4 regions of the Shewanella khirikhana genome follow, and region 4 is predicted to be linked to each of the others. Evidence: predicted binding sites of a transcription regulator. Region 4 holds the regulator's gene; each other region holds the start of a gene.
What was found. The regulator LexA, encoded in region 4, represses DNA repair genes until DNA is damaged. The targets are predictions, from matches to a motif close to TACTGTATNNNNATACAGTA.
Positions count from the first base shown of each region.

Region 1: a site for LexA is predicted at 1,118-1,137, ahead of STH12_RS06150 (YebG family protein). Genes of this name have one in related genera too.
Region 2: a site for LexA is predicted at 1,810-1,829, ahead of imuA (translesion DNA synthesis-associated protein ImuA). Genes of this name have one in related genera too.
Region 3: a site for LexA is predicted at 1,793-1,812, ahead of STH12_RS09355 (DNA topoisomerase III). Genes of this name have one in related genera too.

Region 1 is NZ_CP020373.1:1,415,991-1,419,113, reverse strand. Features, by position in the region: gene proQ (RNA chaperone ProQ) at 1-92, opposite strand, end outside; gene STH12_RS06155 (GAF domain-containing protein) at 342-803, opposite strand; gene STH12_RS06150 (YebG family protein) at 822-1,106, opposite strand; gene STH12_RS06145 (paraquat-inducible protein A) at 1,283-1,906, shown strand; gene STH12_RS06140 (paraquat-inducible protein A) at 1,903-2,532, shown strand; gene STH12_RS06135 (MlaD family protein) at 2,519-3,123, shown strand, end outside.
Region 2 is NZ_CP020373.1:1,776,725-1,779,847, forward strand. Features, by position in the region: gene STH12_RS07740 (Y-family DNA polymerase) at 1-924, opposite strand, end outside; gene imuA (translesion DNA synthesis-associated protein ImuA) at 1,068-1,763, opposite strand; gene STH12_RS07750 (HAMP domain-containing sensor histidine kinase) at 1,923-3,123, shown strand, end outside.
Region 3 is NZ_CP020373.1:2,138,921-2,142,043, reverse strand. Features, by position in the region: gene purF (amidophosphoribosyltransferase) at 1-1,361, shown strand, start outside; gene STH12_RS09360 (hypothetical protein) at 1,419-1,643, opposite strand; gene STH12_RS09355 (DNA topoisomerase III) at 1,835-3,123, shown strand, end outside.
Region 4 is NZ_CP020373.1:3,882,938-3,886,060, reverse strand. Features, by position in the region: gene coxB (cytochrome c oxidase subunit II) at 1-181, opposite strand, end outside; gene STH12_RS17050 (cell division inhibitor SulA) at 569-1,075, opposite strand; gene lexA (transcriptional repressor LexA) at 1,072-1,695, opposite strand; gene plsB (glycerol-3-phosphate 1-O-acyltransferase PlsB) at 1,848-3,123, shown strand, end outside.

The DNA of each region.
Region 1 (3,123 bases), 2.3 Mb from region 4:
GCTTCCCCCTCGGCCACGAAGCACAAAGGAAAGGTTTCATATAAATACGCGAGAATCGCGTTGGTGTCGGTCAACTTTTCTGTTGATTCCATCTTTACTTCCACAGTTACTAGGTATGTCTGTCCTGCTTGCAAGCACTTGCAGAACATAGGTTATTCTTGATTGTCAGCCGTATCGGCCAACACACAAATTAGCATCTTCCGGGCGCATGCCAAAGCGTTAATAACCATTGTTAACAATTTTTATCATTCGCCGGGTATCTGCCGCAGGCGCACGCGCAAGCAGCCTATTATAGTGACCGCTTGGGCGATTGCGACTGGCATTTAGCGAAAACTGGCGACTTATTGACCGAACAAGGCCTTTTCGAAGGTACGAACCAGCGCTTCCAGGCCTGTTTGATCGGCTTCATCGAAGCGATTAAAGCTTGGACTGTCGATATCCAGCACGGCAATCACCTCGCCATTACGGCGCACAGGTACCACGATTTCGGAGTTGGACGCCGAGTCACAGGCAATGTGGCCGTCAAACTGATGCACATCGGCAATGCGCTGGGTGGTATCGGTGGCTGCGGCGGTGCCGCATACGCCTTTACCCCAGGGGATCCGGGTGCAGGCAACCTTGCCCTGGAACGGGCCAAGCACCAGAACCTGTTCCCGGCGCACATAAAAGCCCACCCAGTTCAGACTGTCCAGATGTTCATTTAAAAGTGCCGAGAAGTTGGCCATGGCAGCGACCATGTCGTCTTCCCCTGCCAGCAACGCCTCTGCCTGGCGGTTTAAAGTGTCGTAAAACGCGTGTTTCATGCTGTTTCCTGCAACTTGTTATTCTGCGTCTGCCTTTTTAGCAGCTTTTTTGGGTTGGACTGCTGGCTTTACCGGCGCAGCGCCCTTGAGCAGCGATGATAAATCATCTTTGTTGGTCGCAAAATAGAATGCCAGTTTTTCGGTAGTCGCTTCATCCAGACCGCAGTCCGCATTACTGATGAAAGGAATAAGGCTGTCAGCGATATCCAGCATCTTGTCGTAGGCATCAGCCTCCTTTTTCGATGTAAATGTCATCTTTTCAACCCCATCTCTGACCACCACATACTGTGTGATTACCGCCATGATAGCCCTCGCACTGTTTATTTATACAGTAATGAAGTGTCACAGTTTTTATCCGGAGATGCAAGTATTTAACGGGATCTGATACACTCGTACGCTGAACATTTCTCAATTTGATGGGAAAGCCGCGCAGAATGCGGCATCACGTCGGTAAGCCAACGGATCTGCTACACGCTTATATGCATCATGACGATATCGACAATTCGGTGATCCTCTGCCGCGCCTGCGACCTGGCGGTCCGGCGCCGTGCCCTGCCAAGCGGGGTGCGGGCCCTGTGCCCCCGTTGCCATACGGCCCTGTACGACACGCCATACTGTTCAGTGAATGGCATGCTTGCCCTGTGCCTTTCCGCCCTCGCCCTGTTTGTGCCCGCCAATTTGTTCCCTGTGCTCGAACTGCACTTTTTAGGCTCGGTCCGAACTGCCACGGTAATGGAAGGCGCGATGGCCGTGATGGATTTAGGCTATTGGGTGGTTGGTGTCGCTGTCCTGGTCGCAGCCGTGATTGGTCCCGGGTTGCTGCTGCTGTCGATTTTAGGCCAAATTTTGCTGGTGAAATCCGGCTTGCAACGCCCCTGGCAAAAACGTGCCTACGCCTGGCTTTTACGGCGCCATGGGCTTTTCAGCCAGCTGACCATGCTGGAAATCTACGTTATCAGTTTCTTAGTCTCGGCGTTTCAATTATCTGATTTTTCTGACATTTACTTTGGCGTAGGCACCTTCTGCTTTACCATGCTGTTTCTGGTCACTCTGTTTTTACAGCGGGAGTACAACATTGAGCACATGTGGAGCCATTTAAAATGAGCGTAGGCCACGAGACCACCGGCAAGCAAATCGGCCTGTGTCAGTGCCGGGTTTGCCGTGAAACCAACCCCATCCGTGCCCCCAAGTGCCGCCGCTGCGGCGCCGACAACAGCGCCAGGGACTACACCAGCGTACAAAAAAGTTGGGCGCTGCTGATCACGGCCGCCATTTTGCTTATTCCGGCCAATGTCTACCCCATCACCACCCTGGTGAACCAAGGCCGGGTAACCCACGATACGATTTTCAGTGGCATCAAGCATCTGGTGCACTCCGACATGCTGCCCATCGCCATTATCGTGTTTACCGCCAGTATTCTGGTGCCCTGGCTTAAGATTGTCGGCCTGGCAACCTATCTCACCGCCATTAGCTTTGACTTGCCGGTTTCCAAACGCAAACTGATGGCAGGGTTTCATATTATTGAGTGGATTGGACGCTGGTCCATGCTCGACCTTTTTGTGATTTCATTGACGGTGGCACTGGTGAATATGGGGCAATTGCTGGATGCCAAGCCCGCCCCCGCCGCCACCGCATTTGCCCTGGTTATCTTGCTGACCCAGCTTGCCGCCAAGGTATTGGACACTCGTTTACTCTGGGATCGACTGGAAGTTAAAAATGACAAACATTGAAGCCCCAAAGGTGGTAAAGAAGAAGCTCTTTTCGCCGGTCTGGCTCCTTCCCCTCGTGGCCATGGCCCTCGCCGCCTGGCTTGGGATTAAAAGCATTCGCGAGTCGGGGGTGGAGATCCTTATCCATTTCCCCAGCGCCTCCGGTATAGATGTGGGTAAAACCCTGGTTAAATATCAGGGCCTTACCGTGGGTAAAGTGACCGATATCGCCATGGACGAAGATCTGACCGGCGTGAATGTAACCGTGATGATGGACTACCGCTCCGGCCCATACCTGCGCGAAGATACTCAGTTTTGGCTGGTCTCCCCCAAGGCATCCATCACCGGGGTGTCGGGGCTGGATGCGCTCTTCTCCGGCAACTATATTGCGGTGCAGCCCGGCAAAGGCGACAGTGCCACCAGCTTTGAAGCCCTGCGTGAAGCGCCGCCACTGGCGCCAGGTAACGAAGGCATTCTGGTGGAGCTGAGCACAGATAAGCTGGGTTCGCTGGATGTCGGTTCAACCTTGTATTTTCGTCAAATCCCCGTAGGTAACGTGGTGAGCTACCGCCTCGAAGGCAATCAGCGCATCCTTATCGGCGCCTTTATTCA
Region 2 (3,123 bases), 2.1 Mb from region 4:
AAACAGCGCAAGCTCGGCAAACATACGCCCAAGCACAAACACCAGGGCATTGAGACTTTCGGCCTCATACATCAGCTCAAGCCGCTGACGATACTCTTCCTGCGGGCAATAAAAGCTCTGGGGATGGGGCTGCTTACCGTTAAGCCTTGCCAATAGCAGCACAAATTCAGGACCAAAGCGGATCCCAAGCTCGGCGGCGGGTAAAGCCTGCAGCGCACCTATATGCTCAAGCCCCATGCCCTCCAAACGAAAAAGCAGCGTCTCAGGCACAGGCAGGGTTGAGATTGGCAGCGCCGATAATTGCCGTGATAAAACCTCTGCTGCGCTTTTGGGCTCAGCAATCGCTTTTGATGCTGATTTTGAAGCGAAAACCTTGAGAGCCGATTGCGACGTTGCAGCCCTGGCAAACACTGGCTGCAGCGTCTTTGATGCCAGACTGGGCCGGGTTTTGGCCAGCATACCCGCTGCCAACGGCGTGGCAGCAAACGCCATGGCAAAGTGGCAGTTAAGTCCTTCAAGCGCGGCGGCCAATGCTTTTGCCAGCGCCGCTTCGCCGCCAAAGAGTTTTGCCATAGAGCCGGTTTCAAGCAGCAGTACATCGTGGCAACGGGCAAAAAACGTATCGGGCTCAGGAGGCGGCACCAGGCGGGCACTGAAACTGTAGCCGTGGCGACACAGCCAGTCGCAGCCTTGCCGGTGCAGCGAGAGATTGAAGGGAAATGGCTGCACATTGGGGCACAGCTGCGCCGCGCTGCCCATGCTCTGACCTGCCATAACCCCGGCATTGGCCGCCTGCGGGCAGGCTTTAAGCACCCGCGCCTTTGCCACATCGTACAAAATAAGTGGCATGGATGGCGCCAGCCCCTGCACATGGCGCAGATAATCCAGCTCCCAATGGGGTAGCCATACACCAAGCCAGCGCATCAACCCTTAACCCAAACAGATTGATGACGGCTAAGCCCGCGGGCCAAACAGCAGCGCTGCTGAACGAACAGGCTCTGCTGAAACAAATGTCTTTGATGGACGCGCAGGCAATCACGGATAAATGACATACATCATCCTCCTGCTCAGGCGCCGCCCCAGGGGCCCTGCACCACCTGCATGGATGGCTGCGGCGGTAAGTAGCGTGCAAGCAGTGGGGAAAGCCCCTCAATCTGCAAACTGTCCTGCGGTTTGCCGCCGCGGCGTTTCAGTAAAGCGAGTTCCAGCCTGTCTGAGTTACCGCCCGGGGTTAACCCCAAACGCAGCGGCAAAGGATTACCCTCAGTGGCGTCAGTCACCAGAATAATGGCCAGACAGCCGCCCTTTTCCGCCGCCAGCTGCAAACGCCGGGCTTCGGTCAGGCTTAAACGGTCAAGCCAGCCCAACAACAAACGGCAGCCACCACTGGCCAGACTCTGCTCCATAGCCCAGAGTCTGTCCTTACGCGCGTTGACATCCACCAGGCAAAAGCCTTCCGGCCGCAGTCCATGTTGCAATAAGTACTGCGGATTCAACTGCCAGGGAGCGCCAACCAAAATTACCGGGGTGTCGTTTTCGCCCTGTATGCACCTGAGCAGTGGCGTTAACAGCAGCATTGACTGCGACCCCGGCACCGGGCAACTCAGTTCACACACCCCATGGCGCGGCCAGCCGCTGTCGGGCAAGGCAGCATCCAGCGTCTCAAAGCCGGTGGCATAACCGGGCTGCTGGCAGGTTTGTTGCCCAAGCCAGATATCCTGGCGGCCAAGTTGTTTGGAAAGCTCTTGTGGACTGGTTTTCATCGGGGCACCTGTGTCTGAACCGGGTTTCGGTATTCAAATCACCAATAACTGTATATTTATACAGTATAGCAGTTCTGACAAACTTGCCAATCCTCTGGGATCTGAATTGGCAAGGTGTATAATGCGAATCATTTTTATTTATAAGTCTGTGCAATTGTCATGAAGTTGTCCCGCCATCACCCCTTTGCCCGCCTGCAATGGCGCCTGTTTGGCTATTTCGGCTCCTCCCTGTTGGTGATTTTGTTATTGGCCAGTCTGATTGAAGCCATGGTGCTGCATCAGCTGTTGGTGCTGCCAAAGGAAACCAAGGCGCAGCTGTCGGTGTTGGCCCGGGAGGCCGAAGCCATGGTGAAACGCGGCTCTCCTCAGGCGCTGGCCGAGTGGGAGGCGGCGCAGTCGTTCAGTTTGCATGTGATTAACAGCCGCCTTGAAGGCGTTAGCGGCCGCCCTGTTCATCCGCACTTTGAATTCAAACTGGGGTTTATGCTGGGGCCGGATCAGGCGCTGGGGGATCGGGTACAAAAGCCCATTATCGGCCTGCCGATTTATGCCACTTTCGATGACAGCGGCCCTCTGCTTTTGGCGGTGCAGCTCAATGCGAATTTGCACCCAGCCAAGGATCTCAGTTACAGCCTGTGGGCGATCCGCTTAACCGTGGGATTGTTTGTGCTGTGGCTGTTCAGTCGCCTGCTGGGGCATTACCTCATCAAACCGCTGGCGACGTTGCAACAGGGCACCCGAGCCCTGGCAAGCGGAAAGCTCAGCACCCGGATCGGCGAGCACTTTTCGGCGGCTGAACCTGAGTTTTATCAGCTCGGCCACGACTTTGATGAAATGGCGGATGTGATTGAACGCACCCTCACCACCCAGGAGCGCCTTATTCGTGACGTGTCCCATGAGCTGCGCACCCCGCTTGCGCGGCAAAAGCTGGCAGCCGATTTGCTGGAGAGCGATCTGGCAGAGTCCTCACCTTACCTTAAGCGGATCCACGCGGAAAACAGCGAACTCAGCCGCCTGATAGACACCCTTTTGGGTTACAGTCGCCTCGCCAGTGGCTATCAGACCGCCCGCTGCGCGCCCTTTAATCTGCACGAGCTGGCGCAGCCACTTCTGGGGGATTGCCGTTTTGAAGCTGCGCCACGCCAACATATCGAATGGCAGGATTTGGCCGCCTGCAAGCATATCGAGCTTGAAACCGACCAAAGTTTGCTGCAGCGGGCGCTGGAAAACCTGGTGCGCAACAGCCTTAAATATGCCGGATCTGAGTGTCATATTCAGATAACCAGCCACTGCGATGATAGCTGGCTCAATATCACAGTGGCAGATGATGGCCCGGGTATCGATGACACCAAGCTCGAAA
Region 3 (3,123 bases), 1.7 Mb from region 4:
GTGATGTGTTTGAGCCCAAACATATGCAGCGCCTGCAGGGCAACGCCGGTATCGGGCATGTGCGTTATCCCACCGCCGGTAGCTCAAGCTCCTCTGAAGCCCAACCTTTCTATGTAAACTCTCCTTTCGGTATTTCTCTGGCTCACAACGGTAACCTGACCAACACTCAGGAACTGGCTGCCCGCCTGAAGCAGCAACGTCGCCATGTGAACACTACCTCTGACTCGGAAATCCTGCTGAACCTGCTGGCCGACGAGCTGCAGCAGGTGCAGTCTGAGCACCTGAGCGCCGATCAGGTATTCGATGCCGTGGCCAAGGTGCACGCCCAAACCCGCGGTGCTTATGCTGTGACCGCCATGATTGTGAACGAAGGTCTGGTGGCGTTTCGCGACCCCAATGGCATTCGTCCGCTGGTGCTGGGTAAGCATGAAACCGCCAAGGGCACCGAGTACATGGTGGCCTCTGAGAGTGTGGCGCTGGACGCCGTTGGCTTTGAGGTGATGCGCGATGTAGCGCCTGGCGAAGCTGTGTATATCACCCTCGATGGTCAGCTGTTTACCCGCCAGTGCGCCGAAACGCCGGTGTATTCGCCCTGTATCTTTGAGTTTGTGTACTTTGCCCGTCCAGACTCCACCATCGACAAGGTCTCTGTTTACGCCAGCCGCGTTAACATGGGCGCCAAGCTCGGTGAGAAAATCAAGAAAGAGTGGTTCGATAACGACATCGACGTGGTGATCCCTATCCCTGAGACTTCCTGCGATATCGCGCTGGAAATCGCCCGGGTGATGGATCTGCCGTATCGTCAGGGCTTCGTGAAGAACCGCTATATCGGCCGTACCTTTATCATGCCCGGCCAGCAGGAGCGTAAGAAGTCGGTTCGCCGTAAACTGAACGCCATCAATGCTGAATTTAAGGGCAAGAACGTGCTGCTGGTGGATGACTCCATTGTGCGTGGCACCACCTCTGAGCAAATCATCGAAATGGCCCGTGAAGCCGGTGCCAAGAAGGTGTACTTTGCCTCAGCCGCCCCTGAAATCCGTTTCCCCAACGTTTATGGCATCGACATGCCGACCTCGAATGAGTTGATTGCCCATGGCCGTGACGTTGATGAAATTGCCAAGCTGATTGGAGCCGATGGCATCATCTTCCAGGATCTGACCGATCTGGTGGAAGCCGTGCGGATGGAAAACCCGGAAATCAAGCGTTTCGAGACGTCGGTATTCGATGGCGACTACATCACAGGTGACGTGACCCAGGGTTACCTGGATCACCTGACCCAAATGCGCAATGACGATGCCAAGGCTAATCGCAACCGCGATATCGGCACCAACCTCGAGCTGCACAACGTCGGTCACCCTTAAGCCGTAAAGGGTCCATTAAAAAACCAGCGCCTGGCGCTGGTTTTTTTGTTTGGGTTATCAGGCCCAAATGGCAATGGCAAAACAGCCAAGCCAGACGCTAAACAGTCCCGTCAGCGTGAGGCGTCCCGGTGAGCGTACATGCCAGCACTCTTTGCCGATGCAAATAAGTGGAAACAACACCAGTGGCCAATATTGGGCCGGCAGGCAGATGATGGCAGCGAGCATCAGCAGCGCCGAGCACAGCAGCCACTGGTGAGTAATAACAGACAGTTTGGAATACATCTTGAGTCCAGGCGGTGAGCAGGTGCCGCCATTTTGCAACTTGTTGAGAATCATTCTCAATAAAATTTACATACAATCGTTATCTTCGGCGTAAATCTACCCATTTGGGCAGCGGCATGTTTGCGCCGCAGCGGGATTTTCGCTACATTTACTGTAAATTCATCCAGTATTTTTGAGCCGTTGCATTCGCCATGATCCTGTATATCGCCGAAAAACCCAGTTTGGGCCGCGCCATCGCCGATGTATTACCCAAGCCCCATAAAAAGGGGGATGGCTACATTGAGCTTGGCAATGGCGACTGCGTGACCTGGTGTATTGGTCATCTGCTGGAGCAGGCCGAGCCGGATGCCTATTCTCCCGAGTTTAAACAGTGGCAGCTGGCCCATTTACCGATTATTCCCCAAGAGTGGCAGCTCACGCCCAGAAGCTCGGCCAAATCCCAGCTGGCGGTGGTAAAACGCCTGATCAAGCAGGCCAGCAGCCTGGTTCATGCCGGCGATCCGGATCGCGAAGGGCAGTTACTGGTGGATGAAGTGCTATCCCATGCCAAGGTGCCGGTTGCCAAACTCGCAGCCACCAAGCGTCTGCTCATTTCCGACCTTAACCCCGACGCGGTGCGCCGGGCACTCGGGCAAATGCGCAGCAATAAAGAGTTTGTCCCACTCGCCACCTCGGCACTGGCCCGTAGCAGGGCTGACTGGCTGTATGGCCTGAATATGACCCGTGCTTACACCTTGCAAGGGCGCAAAGTGGGCTACAGCGGCGTATTGTCGGTCGGGCGGGTACAGACGCCGCTGTTGGGATTGGTAGTTCGTCGCGACCAAGAGATTGACCATTTCACCCCAAAAGATCATTTCGAGGTGCTTGCCCATCTGGTGACGGAAAAAGGCGAGCACTTCAGCGCCAAATGGCAGCCCAGCGAGGCCTGCCAGCCCTATATGGATGAAGAGGGCCGGGTGCTTTCCCGTCGCCTTGCCGAAACTGTGGTGAGCCGTATTGGCGGCAAGCCAGCGCTCGTCACCGACGTCAGCAATAAAGACAAGAAGCTCGCGCCGCCTTTGCTTTATAGCCTGTCAGCGTTGCAGATTGATTGCGCCAAACGCTTTGGCATGAGTGCAAAAGAGGTACTGGATACGGCCCAGAGTCTTTATGAGCGCCATAAGCTTATTACCTACCCACGCTCTGATAGCCGCCATTTGCCCAAAGAACAGCTGCAACTGGTTCCTGACGTTACGGCGGCTGTGATGGCCAATGCGCCGGAACTGACCCAGGGCGTGCCGGAGCCAGACTTACGGCTGGTATCCAAAGCCTGGGATGATTCCAAGGTGGATGCGCACCATGCGATTGTACCTACCGGCAAGCGCATGGCTCTGGCGAGTCTGAGTCTGCGCGAGCGCCAGCTTTATCAGCATATCGCCAGGCAGTATCTGGCGCAGTTTTACCCCCACAGACTGATGTCTGACAGCCAAATCAACCTCAC
Region 4 (3,123 bases):
AAATCATGGCGCCAAAAACCACCACACCTATGGCGCAGCAGATGTACAGGATGGTCATGTGCAGGCCATAAACCTTGCCACTGATCTCCGTTACGCCCTGCGTCATGTTTAGCGGCATGTCAGCCGCAAGGATTGGCGGGGCCAATAAAGCCGCCGCGATACAATACAACCAATGCTTCACAAGACATCTCCTCTGTCAATTGCATCAAGCAACTACAAAGAAAAGTCACACAGTAAGTCTCTGCTCTATGCAAACTCTTCAGTTCCCACAAAAAGCAACGATGACTTCAAAGTGCATTGGCGGTTTGATTGTTGATTAGGTATTTACAGCTCTCTTAACCACACTTGCACCTACAGCTGAATATATCGGTCTGATCCGCATTACCCATGGCGCAAGCCTCAGATACTGCGACGACATAATCGCCAGATATAACAAACGAATCGTTGTTCGCCTGAACTACATTACTTGCAGTTTAAATATTGATCAAGATCACTTTCTTTTCTAATTATCTGAAAAAATTATCGAAAAAAAGCCCCGAAAACGGGGCTGAAGGGGATGAAGCTGTGATTAGTGGAATTGGGCCGAGTGCCTGAGTATGGTGTTTGGCTCGGTTCTTCCTGGCAGGTTGTTGGCATGAGAGTGAGTATTTACATTTTCAAAAATCACTCCGAGGGCAACGGCATTTCGGGCGACCAGTTCAAGGCGGCGTTTGTCTCTGGCTTCCAGTGCATTGGTCCAGCACAGTACCGCGCTTGAGGTGCCATTGGTCAGGGCCTTTTCCATTGCCCAAAGAGTTTCAACTTCGTCCTTGGCATGCACCAGCAATACTCTATCCATACGAACACCAGCCTGAGCCAGCATGGCTTTAAGGCCAATGTTCGGCGGGCTGATAAGCACAATCCAGCGGCCTTCCAGGCTCAGGCGAGCCAGTTCCGGTGCCAGGTTGGCTAATTCATCACGACCCATGGAACAGGTTGAGCGGGTGAGCACCTGAGCCGGACCCATTGCGCTGCTTGCTGGAACATCTGTCCACAGGCCTGGATGGCGCGGTGCGTTGCCAAGGAGTTTGTTCATAGCCAGTCTCCGTTGCGGATAACCCCAACTGCCAGCCCTTCAATGGCGAGGCTTTGATGGGTCAGATCCACTTCAATGGGGGCAAAATCTTCGTTTTCGGCATGCAGATAAACCACATTGCCTTTCTTCTCGAACCGCTTCACGGTGACATCATCTTCAACCCGTGCTACGACAACCTGGCCATTACGGGCCTGATCCATTTTGTGCACGGCCAGCAGGTCGCCATCGAGAATACCTATGTCTTTCATACTGTCGCCGCGAACCCGCAGCAGAAAATCGGCCTGTGGGCGGAACATATTGGGGTCGACCTGGTAATACTGTTCGACATGTTCCTGCGCCAGAATAGGTTCACCCGCAGCCACCTGACCGATAAGTGGCAGACCGGGATCGGGCTGATCTTCCAGCTCGTCACCGGCGAGACGAATACCGCGGGAAGTGCCGGGCATAATCTCAATGCAGCCTTTTTTGGCTAACGCTTTGAGGTGTTCTTCGGCGGCATTGGCACTTTTAAAGCCAAGCCGGGTGGCAATTTCGGCCCGGGTTGGGGGCATGCCGGTTTCGGCGATATTGCGTTTGATCAGGTCCAGGATCTCGGCCTGGCGCGGCGTCAGCGGTCTCATGGGTGTTCCTGTTTTTCTATACAGTTACTGTTAGTATATACAGTATTTTTATCAGTGCAAGTATTAACCATTTTTCAGATTATTGGCGAAGGGATATGGCTGTCTGATATTCTATGCCGCTATTGATAGAAGCCAGGTCCCAAGAAAACAGCATGTCAGCACACGACTCTATTTGGTTTAAGTCTCTGCGTTGGATCCAGAAGCATCTGGTGCACACCATTGTGGTGCCGCAGGACCCCTTTGCCGATTTGAATCTGGATCCCGCCAGACCTTTGGTTTATGTGATGAAAACTGAGTCGGTGAGCGATATTGCCGCCCTCAATGAAATCACCGGCAAAATGGGGCTGCCCAGCCCTTACGAGCCCCTGAAACTCGACGGCGTGGAAACTCCCAGAATCGTTTGTCTCGAAGGCAGTAAGCCGCTGTTTGGCAAGCGTGAAAGCAACGAGCCTTTCCTGCAGACCTTCCTGCAATTGCTGGCTCTGCATCGTCAGCAAAAGGATCTCGATATCCAACTGGTGCCGGTAAGCCTGTATTGGGGCCGCACGCCAGGCAAAGAAGACGACAGTATGCGCGCCGCCGTGCTGGAGCGTGAAGATCCAACCTGGCTGCGTAAGTGCCTGATGATCCTGTTTTTAGGGCGTCATAACTTTGTGCAGTTCTCCCGCGCAGTGTCGCTGCGCAGCATGGCCGATGAACACGGCACCGATAAGCGTATTGCCCACAAATTGGCGCGGGTGGCGCGGGTGCATTTCCGCCGTCAGCGTAAAGTGATGACAGGCCCGGTGCTGCCGAATCGTCAGGCGATGTTCCACGCCCTGCTCAAGTCCGATAACCTCAAAAAGGCCATTGCCGAAGAGGCGGCCAGCAAAAAGATTTCCGAAGAAAAAGCCCGCGAGACTGCCATTGAGTATCTGGATGAAATCGCTGCAGATTACTCCGACAGCCTGGTGCGTATTGCCGAGCGTTTCCTTACCTGGCTTTGGAACAAGCTCTATAAAGGCATCAGCATCAAGGGTGCCGAGCAAATTCGTCAGCTGCACCACGATGGACATGAAATTGTCTACGTGCCCTGTCACCGCTCGCACATGGACTATTTGCTGTTGTCTTACATCCTGTATTACGAAGGCATGGTGCCGCCCCATATTGCCGCGGGTATCAACCTGAACTTCTGGCCTGCCGGTCCCATGTTCCGTCGTGGTGGCGCCTTCTTCATCCGCCGCAGTTTCAACGGTAACAAGCTCTATACCGCAGTGTTCCGAGAGTATCTGGATCAGCTGTTTGCCAAAGGCTATTCGGTGGAATACTTCACCGAAGGTGGCCGCTCCCGAACCGGTCGTCTGTTGGCACCCAAGACGGGCATGCTGGCGATGACGCTTTCCTCTGTGATTCGCGGTATCGAACGCCCGGTGACCCTGGTGCCCGTGT